4 regions of the uncultured Zoogloea sp. genome follow, and region 2 is predicted to be linked to each of the others. Evidence: predicted binding sites of a transcription regulator. Region 2 holds the regulator's gene; each other region holds the start of a gene.
What was found. Region 2 encodes sigma-54, which starts transcription at its own class of promoters, with help from an activator protein. Its sites were predicted from a motif close to TGGCACGCTTNCTGCTNA; they were not measured.
Positions count from the first base shown of each region.

Region 1 (3,684 bases), on a different contig from region 2:
ACAGGTATTCCTCGCCGTCGATCTCCATCAGCCGGACGATGTCGGTGGTGGTGCGCTCGTTGAGCTTGCCGCCGCCGAAGCGCGGATCGACGAAGGTGCCCAGGCCCACCCGGGTGAGGGTGCCGGGCTTGCCGGCGGCGATGTCGCGGAACAGGTGGGTGATCACGCCCTGGGGCAGGTTGTAGGCTTCGATGCGGCTCGCCACGGCCAGCTGCTGCAGGCGCGGCACGAGGCCCCAGTGGCCGCCGATGACGCGGGCGACGAGGCCGTCGTGGCCCAGGTGGTTGAGGCCGCGGTCCTTGCCGTCGCCCTGGCCGGCGGCGTACACCAGCGTGAGGTTGCGGGGGGCGCCGAGGCCGTGCATGTCCTCGCCTTCGGTCTCGAGGAAGTATTCCTCGAGGGCGACGGCGATGTTCTCGGGAAAGCCGATGCCGACGAAGCCGCCGGTGGCGACGGTGTCTCCGTCGCGGATCAGGCGCACGGCTTCGCGGGCCGAGACGATCTTGCCGTTGCCGGCGGTGGGTAGCGCGGTGGTGACGGGGTTCTGGCTGGTGTTCATGGTGACTCCTGTGCCTGAAGATCCGCCGCGTCTCAGACGAGGCCGGTGAGGTAGTAGGTGGCGATGATCGCAAAGACCGCGCTGGTCTTGATCATCGTGATCGCAAAGATATCCTTGTAGGCCACCTTGTGGGTGAGCCCGGTGACGGCCAGCAGGGTGATGACCGCGCCGTTGTGGGGCAGGGTGTCCATGCCGCCGGAGGCCATCGAGGCGACCCGGTGCAGCACTTCCAGCGGAATGCCGGCGGCGTTGGCGGCGCTGATGAAGGTTTCGGACATGGCGGCCAGCGCGATGCCCATGCCGCCCGAGGCCGAGCCGGTGATGCCGGCCAGGGTGGTGACGGTGATGGCTTCGTTGATCAGCGGGTTGGGGATCACCTTGAGGGCGTCGGCCACCACCAGGAAGCCCGGCAGGGCGGCGATCACGGCGCCGAAGCCGTATTCGGACGCGGTGTTCATCGAGGCCAGCAGCGCACCGCTGACGGCGGCCTTGGTGCCTTCGGCAAAGCGCGCCGCGACGGTCTTCCAGGCGAACGCCATGACGGTGAGGATGCCCACCAGCAGCGCGCCTTCCACTGCCCAGATGGCGGCGATCTTGGAGACGTCCTGCACCACCGGCGCGGCCTTGCCGATCACCGCGGGGATGAAGCTGTGGCTCTTGCCGTAGATGGTCGGGATGAGGTCGGTGAACAGCTTGTTGGTCACGCCCACCAGCACCAGCGGCAGGATGGCGAGGATCGGGTTGGCCAGCTTTTCCTTGTCGTCGAAGGGTTCGGGTTCGTTCACCAGGTTGGTGCCGTAACCTTCACCGGCTGCGGCAGCGGCGCGGCGACGCCATTCCAGGTAGGCCATGCCGAGCACGAAGATGAAGATCGAGCCGATCACGCCCAGCACCGGGGCGGCGTAGATGTTGGTCTTGAAGAAGGTGGTCGGGATGACGTTCTGGATCTGCGGCGTGCCGGGCAGGGAATCCATCGTGAACGAGAAGGCGCCCAGGGCGATGGTGCCGGGGATCAGGCGCTTGGGAATGCCGCCCTGGCGGAACATCTCGGCCGCGAAGGGATACACCGCGAACACCACCACGAACAGCGACACGCCGCCGTAGGTGAGCAGCGCGCACACCAGCACGATGGAGAGCATCGCCCGCTCGGCGCCCACCAGCTTGATGACCGACGAGACGATGGATTTGGAGAAGCCGGAGAGCTCGATGACCTTGCCGAAGATGGCGCCGAGCAGGAAGACCGGGAAGTAGTTTTTGACGAAGCCGACCATCTTGTCCATGAAGAGGCCGGTGAACATCGGGGCGACGAGGGTCGGGTCGGTGAAGAGAACCGCGCCGAGGGCCGCCACCGGCGCGAAGAGGATGACGCTGTAGCCCCGGTACGCGATGTACATCAGGAAGCACAGCGAGGCTAATACGATCAGGAATGACATGGTTGGAATCTCCTCCGTTATGGGTTTGCGGCGATGTATGCGCAGAAACCATGCCAGTGTTTTTACTTATTGATTCATAAGGAAAACATATTTTTGCTGCGGTGCATTGTGTCCGTGGCGCCGGGCAGGGTGTCTGGTGCCTCGGACAGGTGTCGCGGTGTTGTCGTCAGGTGTTGGCGGCGCTGCCGAGGCCAAGGGCGGCGATCTTCTCGTACAGCGAGGCGCGGGAGATGCCCAGTATGCGCGCAGCCTGGGCCTTGTTGCCGCCTGCATTGGCGATGGCGTCGACGATGGCCCGGCGCTCGGCGTCCTGCTGGATCTGGTCGAGGGTGCGCGTGGGGCTGGCTTTGGCCGGGGCGGGCGTGGCCCGTGCTGCGGCGGGCAGCAGGTGCTCGAAATCCCGGGCTTCGAGCCGGTCGGCGTCGGATAGCAGGAGCGCCCGTTCGAGCATGTTGGAGAGCTCGCGCACATTGCCCAGCCAGGTGTAGCCGGCGAGGCAGGCGACGGCTTCGGCAGACAGGCTGCGGGGCGGTTCGCCCAGCTGGCGGGCGATGCTGTCGGTGAGGCATTCGGCAATCAGCGGCAGGTCGTCGATGCGCTCGCGCAGGGGCGGCACGTCGAGGGTCATCACGTTGAGCCGGTAGAACAGGTCGGCGCGGAAGCGGCCTTCGTCCACCTCATGCTGCAGCTTGCGGCTGGTGGCGGCGATGATGCGCACATCGATGGGGATGAGCCGGTTGGAACCCACCGGCTCGATCTCCTTCTCCTGCAGGGCCCGCAGGAGCTTGGCCTGCAGCGCCGGCGACATGTCGCCGATCTCGTCGAGGAACAGGGTGCCGCCCTGGGCGAGCTCGAACTTGCCGCTGCGGCCCTTGCGGTCGGCGCCGGTGTAGGCGCCGGGGGCGACGCCGAAGAACTCGGCTTCGAGCAGGGTTTCGGGGATCGCGGCGATGTTCACCGCCACGAAGGGGCCGTCGGCCCGGGGGCTGGCGGCGTGGATGGCCTGGGCGAGGAGCTCCTTGCCGGTACCCGTCTCGCCGAGGATCAGCACCGGCGAGACGGCCCGGGCGGCGCGCCGGGCCTTGTCCTTGACCGCCACGCAGGCCGGGCTGGTGCCCACGAAGCTGGCGAAGGTGTAGCGGGTGCGGCGGGCTTCGTCGAGCTTGCGGCGGGTGTCGGCGAGTTCGAGGCGGAGGTTCTGGAAGCGCGACAGCAAGGGGGCGAGCTGGCGCGGGTCGTCGAAGATCATCACCCCCACGCCGCCGATGATCTCACCGGCGCTGTCGCGCACCGGCAGGCGCATCACCACGAAGGATTCGCTGCCGAACTCCATCACGTCGAGCATGATGGGCTTGCCGCTGGCCACCACGTTGCGCATCAGGCTGTTGGGGATCACGTCCTCGACCGGTAGGCCGATCACCGAGGCCGGATCGGCGATGCCCAGGTGGCGCGGGTACTGCTCGTTCATCCACACGATGCGGGCTTCGCGGTCGACGATCAGGATGCCCTCGGAGAGCTCGGAGAAGGCGGCCAGCAGCGTGTCGTTCACGTGCCGGCGGATGCGTTCGGCCTCCGCGGCGAAGGGTGCTGGTGCCATCGGTCTCCTGCCTCGTTCTTGTTCTCGTTCGTCAAGCATAGCGCACCTGACGTGGCTAATGCCTGCGCGGCTGCAGACCGATCTCGATGGCGGTC
Region 1 covers NZ_CALAYQ010000070.1:19,659-23,342, forward strand. Annotated here, with positions in the region: gene Q0672_RS08960 (acyl CoA:acetate/3-ketoacid CoA transferase) at 1-559, opposite strand, end outside; gene Q0672_RS08965 (GntP family permease) at 592-1,992, opposite strand; gene Q0672_RS08970 (sigma 54-interacting transcriptional regulator) at 2,159-3,589, opposite strand; gene Q0672_RS08975 (hypothetical protein) at 3,645-3,684, opposite strand, start outside.
Region 1: a site for sigma-54 is predicted at 2,031-2,048, ahead of Q0672_RS08965 (GntP family permease). Genes of this name have one in related genera too.

Region 2 (3,684 bases):
TTATAGCCACAACGGTCCCGGGGAGAAGGGGATTACTTGGGGCCGAAGATCAGGATTCGGCGAGGTGCTGCTTCAGGGAGTCATGGCCGTGATCGGAGGCCTTGTCCTTGTACTTCAGAACCTGGCGGTCGAGCTTGTCGGTCAGGGCGTCGATGGCGGCATACATGTCGGCATCCTCGCTCTCGACGTGGATGTCCTTGCCACGCACGTGAACGGTGACTTCGGCCTTCTGACGCAGCTTTTCCACCGAGAGGATCACGCCGACGCTGGTGACGTTGTCGAAATGACGGATCACGCGATCGAGCTTGGAGGTGACGTATTCGCGGATGGCCGGCGTAACTTCGACGTGATGCCCCGTGATGTTGAGGTTCATGGTTCTTACCTTTCTGTCAGATGGTTTTGCGCAGACTGACCGGCGGGATATCGAGGGACTCGCGACACTTTGCGATGGTCCTGCGTGCCACGACGATACCCTGCTGGCCCAACAACTCGGCAATCTTGGCGTCGGACAAGGGTTTCTTCTTGTCTTCCGCGGCTACCAGCTGGCGAATCAGCGCCCGAATCGCCGTCGAGGAAGCCGCCCCACCGGTGTCGGTGGCGACGTGACTGCCGAAAAAATGTTTGAACTCGAAAATGCCTCTTGGTGTGGCCATGTACTTCTGGGTGGTCACCCGCGAGACGGTGGACTCGTGCAATTCCAACTGTTCGGCGATTTCACGCAGTGTCAGAGGGCGCATCGCCACATCGCCATAATCGAAGAACTGACGCTGCCGGTCAACGATCGCTTGCGACACACGCTGGATGGTGTCGAAGCGCTGCTGAACGTTCTTGATGAGCCAGCGGGCTTCCTGCAGGTGATTGGACAGGGAGCCACTGGCGCCGCGGTTGTCCCGCAGGATCTGGGCATAAAGCTGGTTGATGCGCAGCTTGGGCATCGCATCCGGGTTGAGGTTAACAACCCAGGTGTTGCGGACCTTGCGGACGATGACATCCGGAACCACGTAGCGGATGTCGGACTGGGCGAAGCGGGCGCCGGGCCGGGGGTTGAGGTCGAGGATCAGGGCGTGGGCTTCGCGCAGCTCGTCGTCGGTGCAGCGCAGGGCGCGCTTGAGCTTGAGGTAGTCGCGGGCGGCGAGGAGTTCGAGGTGTTCGGCGACGATGGCCAGCGCCAGCTCGCGTTCGCGGCTGGGCGGCAGGGCGCGCAGCTGCAGGCCGAGGCATTCGCCGATGTCGGCAGCGCCGATCCCGCAGGGGTCGAGGCTCTGGATGTGGCGCAGGGCGATCGTGAGGTCGTCCAGATCCACTTCGAGCTCGGGCGGGAGTAGCGGAAGGAGGTCTTCGAGGGCCTGGCTGAGGTAGCCGTCGTCGTCGAGGGCCTCGATCATGAAGCGGGTGAGGGCGCGATCCCGGTCGGACAGCTGGGTGAGGGCGATCTGGGCGTCCAGGTGGTCGCGCAGGGTGGTGACCGTGGCCTGGAGATCCTGGAAATCGTTGTCGTCATCATCGTCCCGCGAGCCGCTGCCGGAGCCCTGCCAGTCGCCGCCTTCGGCGAAGTCGAACTCCCGGTCGGTGTCGCGCTCGCGCTGGTCGGATTCGCGGGCCTGCTCCTGCTCGCGCTCATGGGCGGCCTCGCTGCCGGCGGGGGCGGCCGGGCCGGGGGCTTCGAGACGGCTGGAGCCGAGGTTCGATTCCGGCTCGTCCCGCTCGATCATCGGGTTCTCGAGGAGGATCTTCTCGATCTCCTGGTTGAGCTCGAGGGTCGATAGCTGCAGCAGCTTGATGGACTGCTGTAGCTGCGGGGTGAGCGCGAGATGTTGGGAGAGTTTGAGCTGGAGGCTGGGCTTCATGACAACAATGATGCCTTAAAGCCGGAAGTGCTCGCCGAGGTAAACCTGACGGACCTGTTCATTCCGGACGATGTCTTCCGGGCGGCCGCTGGCCAGCACTTCCCCGGCATTGATGATGAAGGCGCGGTCGCAGATGCCGAGGGTTTCGCGGACGTTGTGGTCGGTGATGAGGACGCCGATGCCCTTTTCCTTGAGGAAGCGGATGATCTTCTGGATGTCGATCACGGCGATCGGGTCGACGCCAGCGAAGGGCTCGTCGAGGAGGATCAGCCGCGGGTCGGAGGCGAGGGCGCGGGCGATCTCGCAGCGCCGGCGCTCGCCGCCGGAGAGGGAGATCGCGGTGTTGTCGCGCAGGTGTTCGATGCCCAGCTCGCCGAGGAGCTGTTCGAGGCGTTCGGCCATTTCGGCCTTGCTGAGCTTCTGCAGTTCGAGCACGGCCTGAATGTTCTCGGCCACGGTGAGCTTGCGGAAGACGCTCATCTCCTGGGGCAGGTAGGACAGGCCGAGGCGGGCGCGCTGGTGGATCGGGCGATGGGTCAGCACCTGGTCGTCGAGGGTGATCTCGCCGCCATCGGCGACCACCAGGCCGACGATCATGTAGAAGCAGGTCGTCTTGCCGGCGCCGTTGGGGCCGAGCAGGCCGACCACTTCGCCACTGCCGACGTCGAAGGAGACGTCGTGGACGACGGTGCGGGCCTTGTACTTCTTGCGCAGGTTGCTGACTTTAAGCAGGCTCATCGCCGGGGTGTTCTTTCAGGACTCTACGAATGATTTCGGTCGAGAAGCCGCGACCTTGAAGAAAACGCGCCTGGCGCGCCCATTCTCGCGCGTCTGCCGGTGCTGCGGCGAACTTTCGGCGATGGATGTCGCAGGCGCGTTCGAATTCACTTTCCGGACAGTTGTCGGCAATGGCCAGGCCGATCTGCTCGGCGTCGACGCCGCGCCGGGCGAGCTCGCTCTTGAGCCGGGAGGCGCCGAAGCGGGCCGCCTTGGCGCGCACGTAGGCATCGGCGAAGCGGGCGTCGGAGAGGAGGCCAAGCTCGACCAGACGGTCGAGTTCGGCGCTCACCTCTTCCTCGCTGCCGAGGGTGCCCAGCTTGCGGGCGAGCTCGGCGCGGGAATGCTCCCGCTGGGCCAGGCAGCGCAGGGCCCGCTCATGCAGACTGGTGGCCATGGACGACGGTGTTTCCTGCCGGAGACGTTCAGGCTGCCGCGGCGGGGGCGGCGGGCGTGATCACGGCCATCTCAGGCAGCCCGACGGCGACGCGGATCTTGTTTTCGATCTCGCGGGCGATGTGCGGGTTGCTCTTGAGGAATTCGCGGGCGTTGTCCTTGCCCTGGCCGATCTTCTCGCCGTTGTAGGCGTACCAGGCGCCGGACTTGTCCACGAACTTGTGCTGGACGCCCAGGTCGATGATCTCGCCCTCGCGGGAGGTGCCTTCGCCGTACAGGATGTCGAACAGGGTTTCGCGGAACGGGGGCGCGACCTTGTTCTTGACGACCTTGACCTTGGTTTCGGAGCCGATCACCTCGTCGTTCTTCTTGATGGTGCCGATGCGGCGGATGTCCATCCGCACCGAGGCGTAGAACTTGAGGGCGTTGCCGCCGGTGGTGGTCTCGGGGCTGCCGAACATCACGCCGATCTTCATCCGGATCTGGTTGATGAAGATGACCAGGGTGTTGGTGCGCTTGATGTTGGCGGTGAGCTTGCGCAGGGCCTGGGACATCAGGCGGGCCTGCAGGCCGGGGAGCTGATCGCCCATCTCGCCTTCGATTTCGGCCTTCGGGGTGAGGGCTGCGACGGAGTCGATCACGACCACGTCAACGCCACCGGAGC
Region 2 covers NZ_CALAYQ010000024.1:29,250-32,933, forward strand. Annotated here, with positions in the region: gene raiA (ribosome-associated translation inhibitor RaiA) at 50-373, opposite strand; gene Q0672_RS02380 (RNA polymerase factor sigma-54) at 390-1,847, opposite strand; gene lptB (LPS export ABC transporter ATP-binding protein) at 1,863-2,585, opposite strand; gene recX (recombination regulator RecX) at 2,572-3,021, opposite strand; gene recA (recombinase RecA) at 3,050-3,684, opposite strand, start outside.

Region 3 (3,684 bases), on a different contig from region 2:
ACAATTCGAAAGGGCCAGCGTGGGCTGGGCGATGTACTTCTCGGGGTTGGCCACGAGGTACTTGCGGAAGGTCTCGATCTGCTCCTTGGTGGAGGCCGGGCCGACCAGCATGCCGTAGCCACCGGCGCCGTGGACTTCCTTCACCACCAGCTCGGGCAGGTGCGCCAGGGTGTAGGCCAGGTCTTCCGGCTTGCGGCACATGTAGGTGGGCACGTTGTTGAGGATCGGCTCCTCGCCGAGATAGAAGCGGATCATCTCGGGCACATAGGGGTAGATCGACTTGTCGTCGGCCACGCCGGTGCCGATGGCGTTGGAGAGCGTCACCCGTCCGGCGCGGTAGGCATTGAGCAGGCCCGGCACACCGATCATCGAATCCTTGCGGAAGGCGGTGGGATCGAGGAAGTCGTCATCCACGCGGCGGTAGATCACGTCCACCCGGCGCGGGCCCTGGGTGGTGCGCATGAAGACCTGATCGTCGCGCACGAACAGATCCTGGCCTTCGACCAGCTCGACGCCCATCTGCTGGGCGAGGAAGGCGTGCTCGAAGTAGGCGCTGTTGTAGGCGCCCGGCGTCATCACGACCACCGTCGGATCATCCACGCCCTTGGGCGCGACGCTGCGCAGGGTGTGCAGCAGCATGTCCGGATAGTGCTCGACCGGCGCGATGCGGTGACGAGCGAACAGCTCGGGAAACAGCCGCATCATCATCCGGCGGTCTTCGAGCATGTACGACACGCCCGACGGCACCCGCAGGTTGTCTTCCAGCACGTAGAACTCACCGGCGCCGGCGCGCACCACGTCCACCCCGGCGATGTGCGCATAGACGTTGCACGGCACATCCACGCCCTGCATTTCGGGGCGGTACTGAGCGTTGTTGAGCACCTGCTCCTTGGGGATGCGCCCGGCCTTCAGGATTTCCTGGTCGTGGTAGATGTCGTGGATGAAGGCGTTGAGCGCCTTGACCCGCTGGCGCATCCCGGCCTCGAGGCCCTTCCATTCCTGGGCGGGAATGATGCGCGGGATGATGTCGAAGGGAATCAGACGCTCGGTTCCGGATTCTTCACCGTACACCGCGAAGGTGATGCCGTAGCGATGGAACAGGGAGTCGGCCTCCGCACGCTTACGCGCGATTCGGTCAGCCGGAGTGTCGCTGAGCCACTTGGCGTATGCCGCGTAATGCTCACGAACGCTCCCGTCGTCCGCAGTCATTTCATTGAAGAATTTTGTGATGGCCATCTCTGTGCCCTGTCATGTTGTGAGGCGGAAATACCACTTTTTGTGTAGCTAGAAGCGTGCCAAGAAAAAAGTCGAGATAAAACCAAAATTCATCCCCCTATTCGGGGCTGTCCTGCACCGCTTTGGTGCCACCGCACCGGCATGGGGAATCGAGGCGCTGCATCTCGGTGCGTGACCGTCGGCGCTTGCCGTCCGGGTAAGGGGAGCGCATCCGGCATCCGAGCGACACGGACGCGTGTGCCGGGGTGCCAAATCTGTATCGTCACGTTCGAAAAATCTATTTCTTTAGTTATAGGTTCACTCGTTACAATCCCGCCTGCAGACTGGGATTTCCCCATTTTGTGAAATCCCCCCCGCAAACGTTCCACCGCCCAAGTCCGTCCATCTTGCCGACCGCTTCGCCGCCGTTCTTCAGTCGTCTCAGACGCAGCCTCCATGAGCTTCCGATCAAGCACCAGGTGGTGCTGATTGCCTTTGTGACGACCTCGCTCGCGCTGATCGTCGCGCTGCTGTGTCTCGTCGTGGGCGAAGTGGACGCCGCAGCCGACGCACGCCACGAGAGTGCCGAGCGGCTCACGCGCCTCGTCGGTCTGCACACCAGCGATGCCCTGCTGCGCGGCGCGCCGGCCGAGGCTGCCGAGATGCTGGCCGTGCTGGGCGCCGACCGGGACGTAATCGCCGTCACCATCCACGATGCCGCCGGCGGCGAGTTCGCCCGCTACCGCAGCCCGCTGGCCAACCACGCCGACTTCCTCTCCGCCATCGCCAGCCACCATGCCGACAAGCCCGGCCCCGATGTGCCCCTGGACGCTGGCGCCCGACCGCTGCTGGCACTGACCGATGCGCCCTTCCTCGAGATCGCCCGGCCCATCCGCGCCGGCAACCGCGATCTCGGCACCATCGAGGCGTACTTCGACCTCTCTCCCCTCAATCGCCTGATCCGCGAGCGGATCGCCACCGCCGCGATCATCCTCGTGGCTGCCGGGCTCCTCGCGTGGCTGCTGGCCGCCCGCCTCCAGCGGCTGATCGCCGCGCCGATCGAGGACTTCGCCCAACACATTGGCAAGGTCACCCACACCGGTGACTACAGCGTGCGCGCAGCGCCGGTCGGATGCAATGAGATTGGCACGCTGATGCACGGTTTCAACGCCATGCTCGACCAGATCGAGAGCGGCCACACCCAGTTGCTGGAGGCGCGGGATTCCGCCGAGGAAGCCAGCCGGGCCAAATCCATGTTCCTCGCCACCATGAGCCACGAGATCCGCAACCCGATGAACGGCGTCATCGGCATGGCCGATCTCCTCGCCTTCACCCGGCTCGACGAGGAGCAGCAGCACCTCCTGCGCCACATTCGCATTTCGGCCGACAGCCTGATGCGGGTGATCAACGACATCCTCGATTTCTCCAAGCTCGAAGCCGCCCGCATGGACGTGGAAGCGGTGTGGTGCAACCCGCGGGAGATCATCGAGGATATCGCCGCCTTCTTTCAGTTTCAGGCGGCCGACAAGGGCCTGATGATCCGCTGTCACATCGCCCGCGATCTGCCGCCTTCGGCCAAGATCGACCCGATCCGCCTGCGCCAGGTACTGGGCAACCTCATCGCCAACGCCATCAAATTCACCAGCAGTGGCGAGATCGTGCTGAGCGTCGATCAGCGGTATCTGGATGGCGGCGGCGACACACCGCTGTCGTTCTTCCATTTCAGTGTGCGCGATAGCGGCATCGGTATCGAACCCGCCGTGCTGCCGCGGCTGTTCACCCCCTTCACCCAGGCCGACAGCTCCTACGCCAGGCGTTTTGGCGGCACCGGGCTGGGCCTCGCGATCTGCCAGCAGCTGGTGGATCTGATGGGCGGCGAGATTGGCGTGGAGAGCACGCCGGGCGAAGGGTCGAACTTCTGGTTCACGATCAGCGCGCCGGTGCAGAGCGCAGCCGCCGAACCCGCCTCCGCGCCGGCCCACCCCCTCGACACCCGCGAGAGCGCCACGCAGCTGGCCGGCCTGCGGGTGCTCGTCGCCGATGACGACGCCCTCAGCCAGGTGCTCGCTACCGCCCAGCTGGCGCAGTTCCACTGCGAAGTCACCACCGCAGCCAACGGGGTCGAAGTCCTCGAACTGCTCGAACGCCGCCCCTTCGACCTGATCCTGATGGACGGCCAGATGCCGTTGCTCGACGGCTACGACACCACCCGCCGCATCCGCGAACTGGAAATGATCGGCCGGCTGCCCCAGCGCACCGCCATCGTCGCGATGACCGGCAACGTGTCCGAGCACGCCCTCGCCCGCGAATGCGGGATGGACGACTTCCTCGCCAAGCCCTACAGCCAGGGCGCGCTGCGGGATGTGCTGGTCCGCCATTGCCCGAAGGCGCGGGCTGGCAACACCACGCTGGATTCAGCCGCCTGAAAAGTAAGAAATCCGGGCTGATCTTTTACTTCCGGTACAAAGC
Region 3 covers NZ_CALAYQ010000100.1:32,079-35,762, reverse strand. Annotated here, with positions in the region: gene Q0672_RS12500 (circularly permuted type 2 ATP-grasp protein) at 1-1,236, opposite strand, end outside; gene Q0672_RS12495 (ATP-binding protein) at 1,713-3,641, shown strand.
Region 3: a site for sigma-54 is predicted at 1,281-1,298, ahead of Q0672_RS12500 (circularly permuted type 2 ATP-grasp protein). Genes of this name have one in related genera too.

Region 4 (3,684 bases), on a different contig from region 2:
CAGTACCGGATGGAAAATCATCAAGCCCTTCTCGTTGCCCTTGGAGCGCACCAGGAAGGCGTAACCACTATTGCCGAACTTGAGGCTCTCCAGCGCCGTCTTGAGGCTGCCGAAGGCGCCGGTGAGGTCGAAACCGACGAAAAGCGCGCCCACCACCTTGCCGTCCTTGTCGCGGGCGGGGGTGTACTTGGTCATGTACTGGCGGCCGAAGAGCTTGGCGACGCCCAGATAGGTTTCCCCGGCGATGAGCTTGGCCGTGGCGGGATGGTCGGCGGCGAGCGCGGTGCCCACGGCCCGCTCGCCGGCGTCAGTCTTGAGCGAGGTGCTCACCCGCACGAAGTCGTCGCCCTTGCGCACGAACACCGTCGCAACGCCGCCCGAGCTGCGCGCGAACGCGTCGACGCTGGTGAAGTCGAGATTGACCGGCTTGCCCTGGTATTCGAGGTTCGGCGTTTCCGCCGTGCCCACCATGACCGTGCGGTCGGGGCGGAGCACGAAGGGTTCGGGAAAGTGGGACAGAAAGATCGCCGACACCTTGTCGGTCAGGCCCACGCTGATCTCGTGGGTGGTGTCCACCAGCTGGCGCAGGCCGTGGATGTGGCCCTTCACCTCCCGCTCGGCGTGCTCCAGGCCAAGGCGGTAGGTGTAGGACGAGACAAACAGCGCCAGTCCGAGTATGACCAGCCCGCCCAGCAGAATGGATGCACCCACGAACTGGTGACTCAGGGACATCCGGTTGATCGATTTCATCGTGCTCCCCCACGCCGTCGATGGGCGTCCTCGATTTATTACTAAAGTAATAGGTGATCCTGCTACGGCCGCTCGGCGGAAATCTTGAGCTGGCCTGCGTTTCGGATGCACGAGGGTGTGACGGATGGCCGCTTTTGGCGCCTGCCTGAAGCGTAATCGATTAGTATTCTCATACTCATTTCGATTGGGCGATGTCGGGCGTGAGCATGCGGGCGTGGTGACGGCTGGGTTGCGCCCGGAAAACCGGCCCTGAAATGCACAAGGCCCGGTCGAAACCGGGCCTTGCTGGGGAGGATCGCTGCAGCGCGGGCTTACCAGTGGGTTTCCCGGTCCGGCGTGGCGGTGATCTTGTGGATCGTCAGGTCGGCGCCTTCGAATTCCTCTTCCGGATCGAGGCGGATGCCGATGAGGGTCTTCAGCGTGCCATACACGATGGTGCCGCCCGCCAGCGCGATGACAATGCCGGCCAGGGTGCCGGCTACCTGGGCCACGACGCTTACCCCACCAAGGCCACCCAGCGCCGTGGTGCCGAAGATGCCCGCGGCAATGCCGCCCCAGGCGCCGCACAGGCCGTGCAGCGGCCACACGCCGAGCACGTCGTCGATCTTCCAGCGGTTCTGGGTGACGGTGAAGAGCTGCACGAACAGCACGCCGGCGACGGTCCCGGTGGCCAGCGCGCCGATCGGGTGCATCAGGTCGGAACCGGCACATACGGCGACCAGGCCGGCCAGGGGGCCGTTGTGGATGAAGCCCGGGTCGTTCTTGCCCAGCACCATCGCCGCCAGGGTGCCACCGACCATCGCCATCAGCGAGTTGAGGGCGACGAGGCCGCTCACCTTGTCGAGGGTCTGGGCGGACATCACGTTGAAGCCGAACCAGCCGACGGTGAGGATCCACGCGCCGAGGGCCAGGAAGGGGATGTTGGAAGGCGGGTGGGCCGCCACGTTGCCATCCTTGGTGTAGCGGCCGCGGCGGGCGCCCAGCAGCAGCACGGCGGGCAGGGCGATCCAGCCACCCACGGCATGCACCACCACCGAGCCGGCGAAGTCGTGGAACTTGGCGCCAGTGGCGGCTTCGAGCCAGGGCTGGATGCCGAAGTTGTCGTTCCAGGCGATGCCTTCAAAGAAGGGATACACAAAGCCGACCAGCAGGAAGGTGGCGATGCTCTGGGGGTGGAACTTGGCCCGCTCGGCGATGCCGCCGGAGATGATCGCCGGGATGGCCGCCGCGAAGGTGAGCAGGAAGAAGAACTTCACCATCTCGTAGCCGCTCTTCTGGGCCAGCACTTCGGCACCGGAGAAGAAATTGACCCCGTAGGCCACGGTGTAGCCGATGAAGAAGTAGGCGATGGCCGACACGCAGAAGTCGGTCAGGATCTTGACCAGCGCGTTGACCTGGTTCTTCTTGCGGACGGTGCCGACCTCGAGGAAAGCGAAACCTGCGTGCATCGCCAGCACCATGATGGCGCCGAGCAGCACGAAGAGAACATTACTGGCGTTGCTTGATTGCTCCATTTTGGGCTCCAAAATCGAAGCGGAGCACCAAGCAGGTGCTGTGCCAGTTTTGATTTATCAAAAATTTCAATCAATTCATAAGCTTGACATGAAGCTTGCACGAAGTTGTCGCACTTAAACCGTGCGCTTTACGTCCGTCTGCACCAAAATCAGGCGCAAGCGTGGTGCATTGAACCCCGAAACCGTGCGTTTACCAGGCGTTCTCGACCGCGATGTGGCCGGGGGCGGCCAGCCGGCTGAGACGAAAACCCCGTTCCATCAGGGCCTTGTGAGTGTCGCGCACCATGTCGGGGCTGCCGCAGATCATGAAGCGGGAGTCGGCATCGGTGAAGGGAAGGCCAACGGCGGCTTCGAGCTGGCCGCTGCGGATCAGATCCGGGATACGCGCATGAAGGGCGCCGGGCGCCGACTCGCGGGTGACGACCGGCTGATAAACGAGCTTGTGGCCGTGCTCGGCCCACAGGGGGTGCTGGCGCAGCGCGGCGATCTCGTCCTGATAGGCGAGGTCTTCGGCCACACGGGCGCAGTGGACGAGGATCAGGCGCTCGAAGCGCTGCCAGGTGGTCTCGTCCTGCAGTATCGATAGATAGGGCGCGAGGCCGGTGCCGGTGCCAAGCATCCACAGGTCGCGACCGTCTGCAAAGCGGTTGGTGGTGAAGAAACCGTTGGCCGCCCGCTCGATCATCACGCTGTCACCCACGCCCAGCTTTTCGAGCTGAGACGTGAAGGCGCCGTCCGGCACCACGATGGAGTAGAACTCCAGGTGCTCGTCCCAGGTGGCGGAGGTCATCGAATAGGCCCGCCACACCGGCGCACCGTTCTCCTTATATAGACCGAGCCGCGCAAACTGCCCCGGCACGAAGCGAAAACCGGGCTCACGGGTCAGCCGGAACGACAGCAGCCTGGGGCTCCAGCGGTGTATCCAGATGATAGTGGCGGTCGTGCTGCGGCTGTTCGTGTCGGCAACGTCGTCCATGGGGGGGCTCCGTGGGGGGAAAGGTGGTGCCTCACGGGAAAGACCGTTGCCGACGCCCAATCGTTCCGCTCAGGGCGTGTCGCCGGGATTATGGCTGACGCATTACGGCAGCGGAGTGACGAGAATTGTCACTATTGGCGCTGTCTGTTCTGGCCGGTGGGGCGGATGGGGAGTGCGATGTGGTCATCACGTCCTTGATTTATATGGAATCGGTTGGGTCCATCTTTTTTTGGCATGGGCCTTGCCTATAAGAGTGCAGTCGGGTCTCTGGCCCGCTTCGAAATACCTATAATCTCTTGGAGATACGCACATGAAAAAGCAAGGCGGTTTCACTCTTATCGAACTCATGATCGTCGTGGCCATCATCGGCATCCTGGCTGCGATCGCGGTTCCCCAGTACCAGCAGTTCCAGCGCAAGGCCCGCTTCACTGAAGTGATCTCCGC
Region 4 covers NZ_CALAYQ010000196.1:7,811-11,494, reverse strand. Annotated here, with positions in the region: gene Q0672_RS21145 (methyl-accepting chemotaxis protein) at 1-750, opposite strand, end outside; gene Q0672_RS21140 (ammonium transporter) at 1,062-2,264, opposite strand; gene Q0672_RS21135 (ferredoxin--NADP reductase) at 2,455-3,240, opposite strand; gene Q0672_RS21130 (prepilin-type N-terminal cleavage/methylation domain-containing protein) at 3,551-3,684, shown strand, end outside.
Region 4: a site for sigma-54 is predicted at 2,293-2,310, ahead of Q0672_RS21140 (ammonium transporter). Genes of this name have one in related genera too.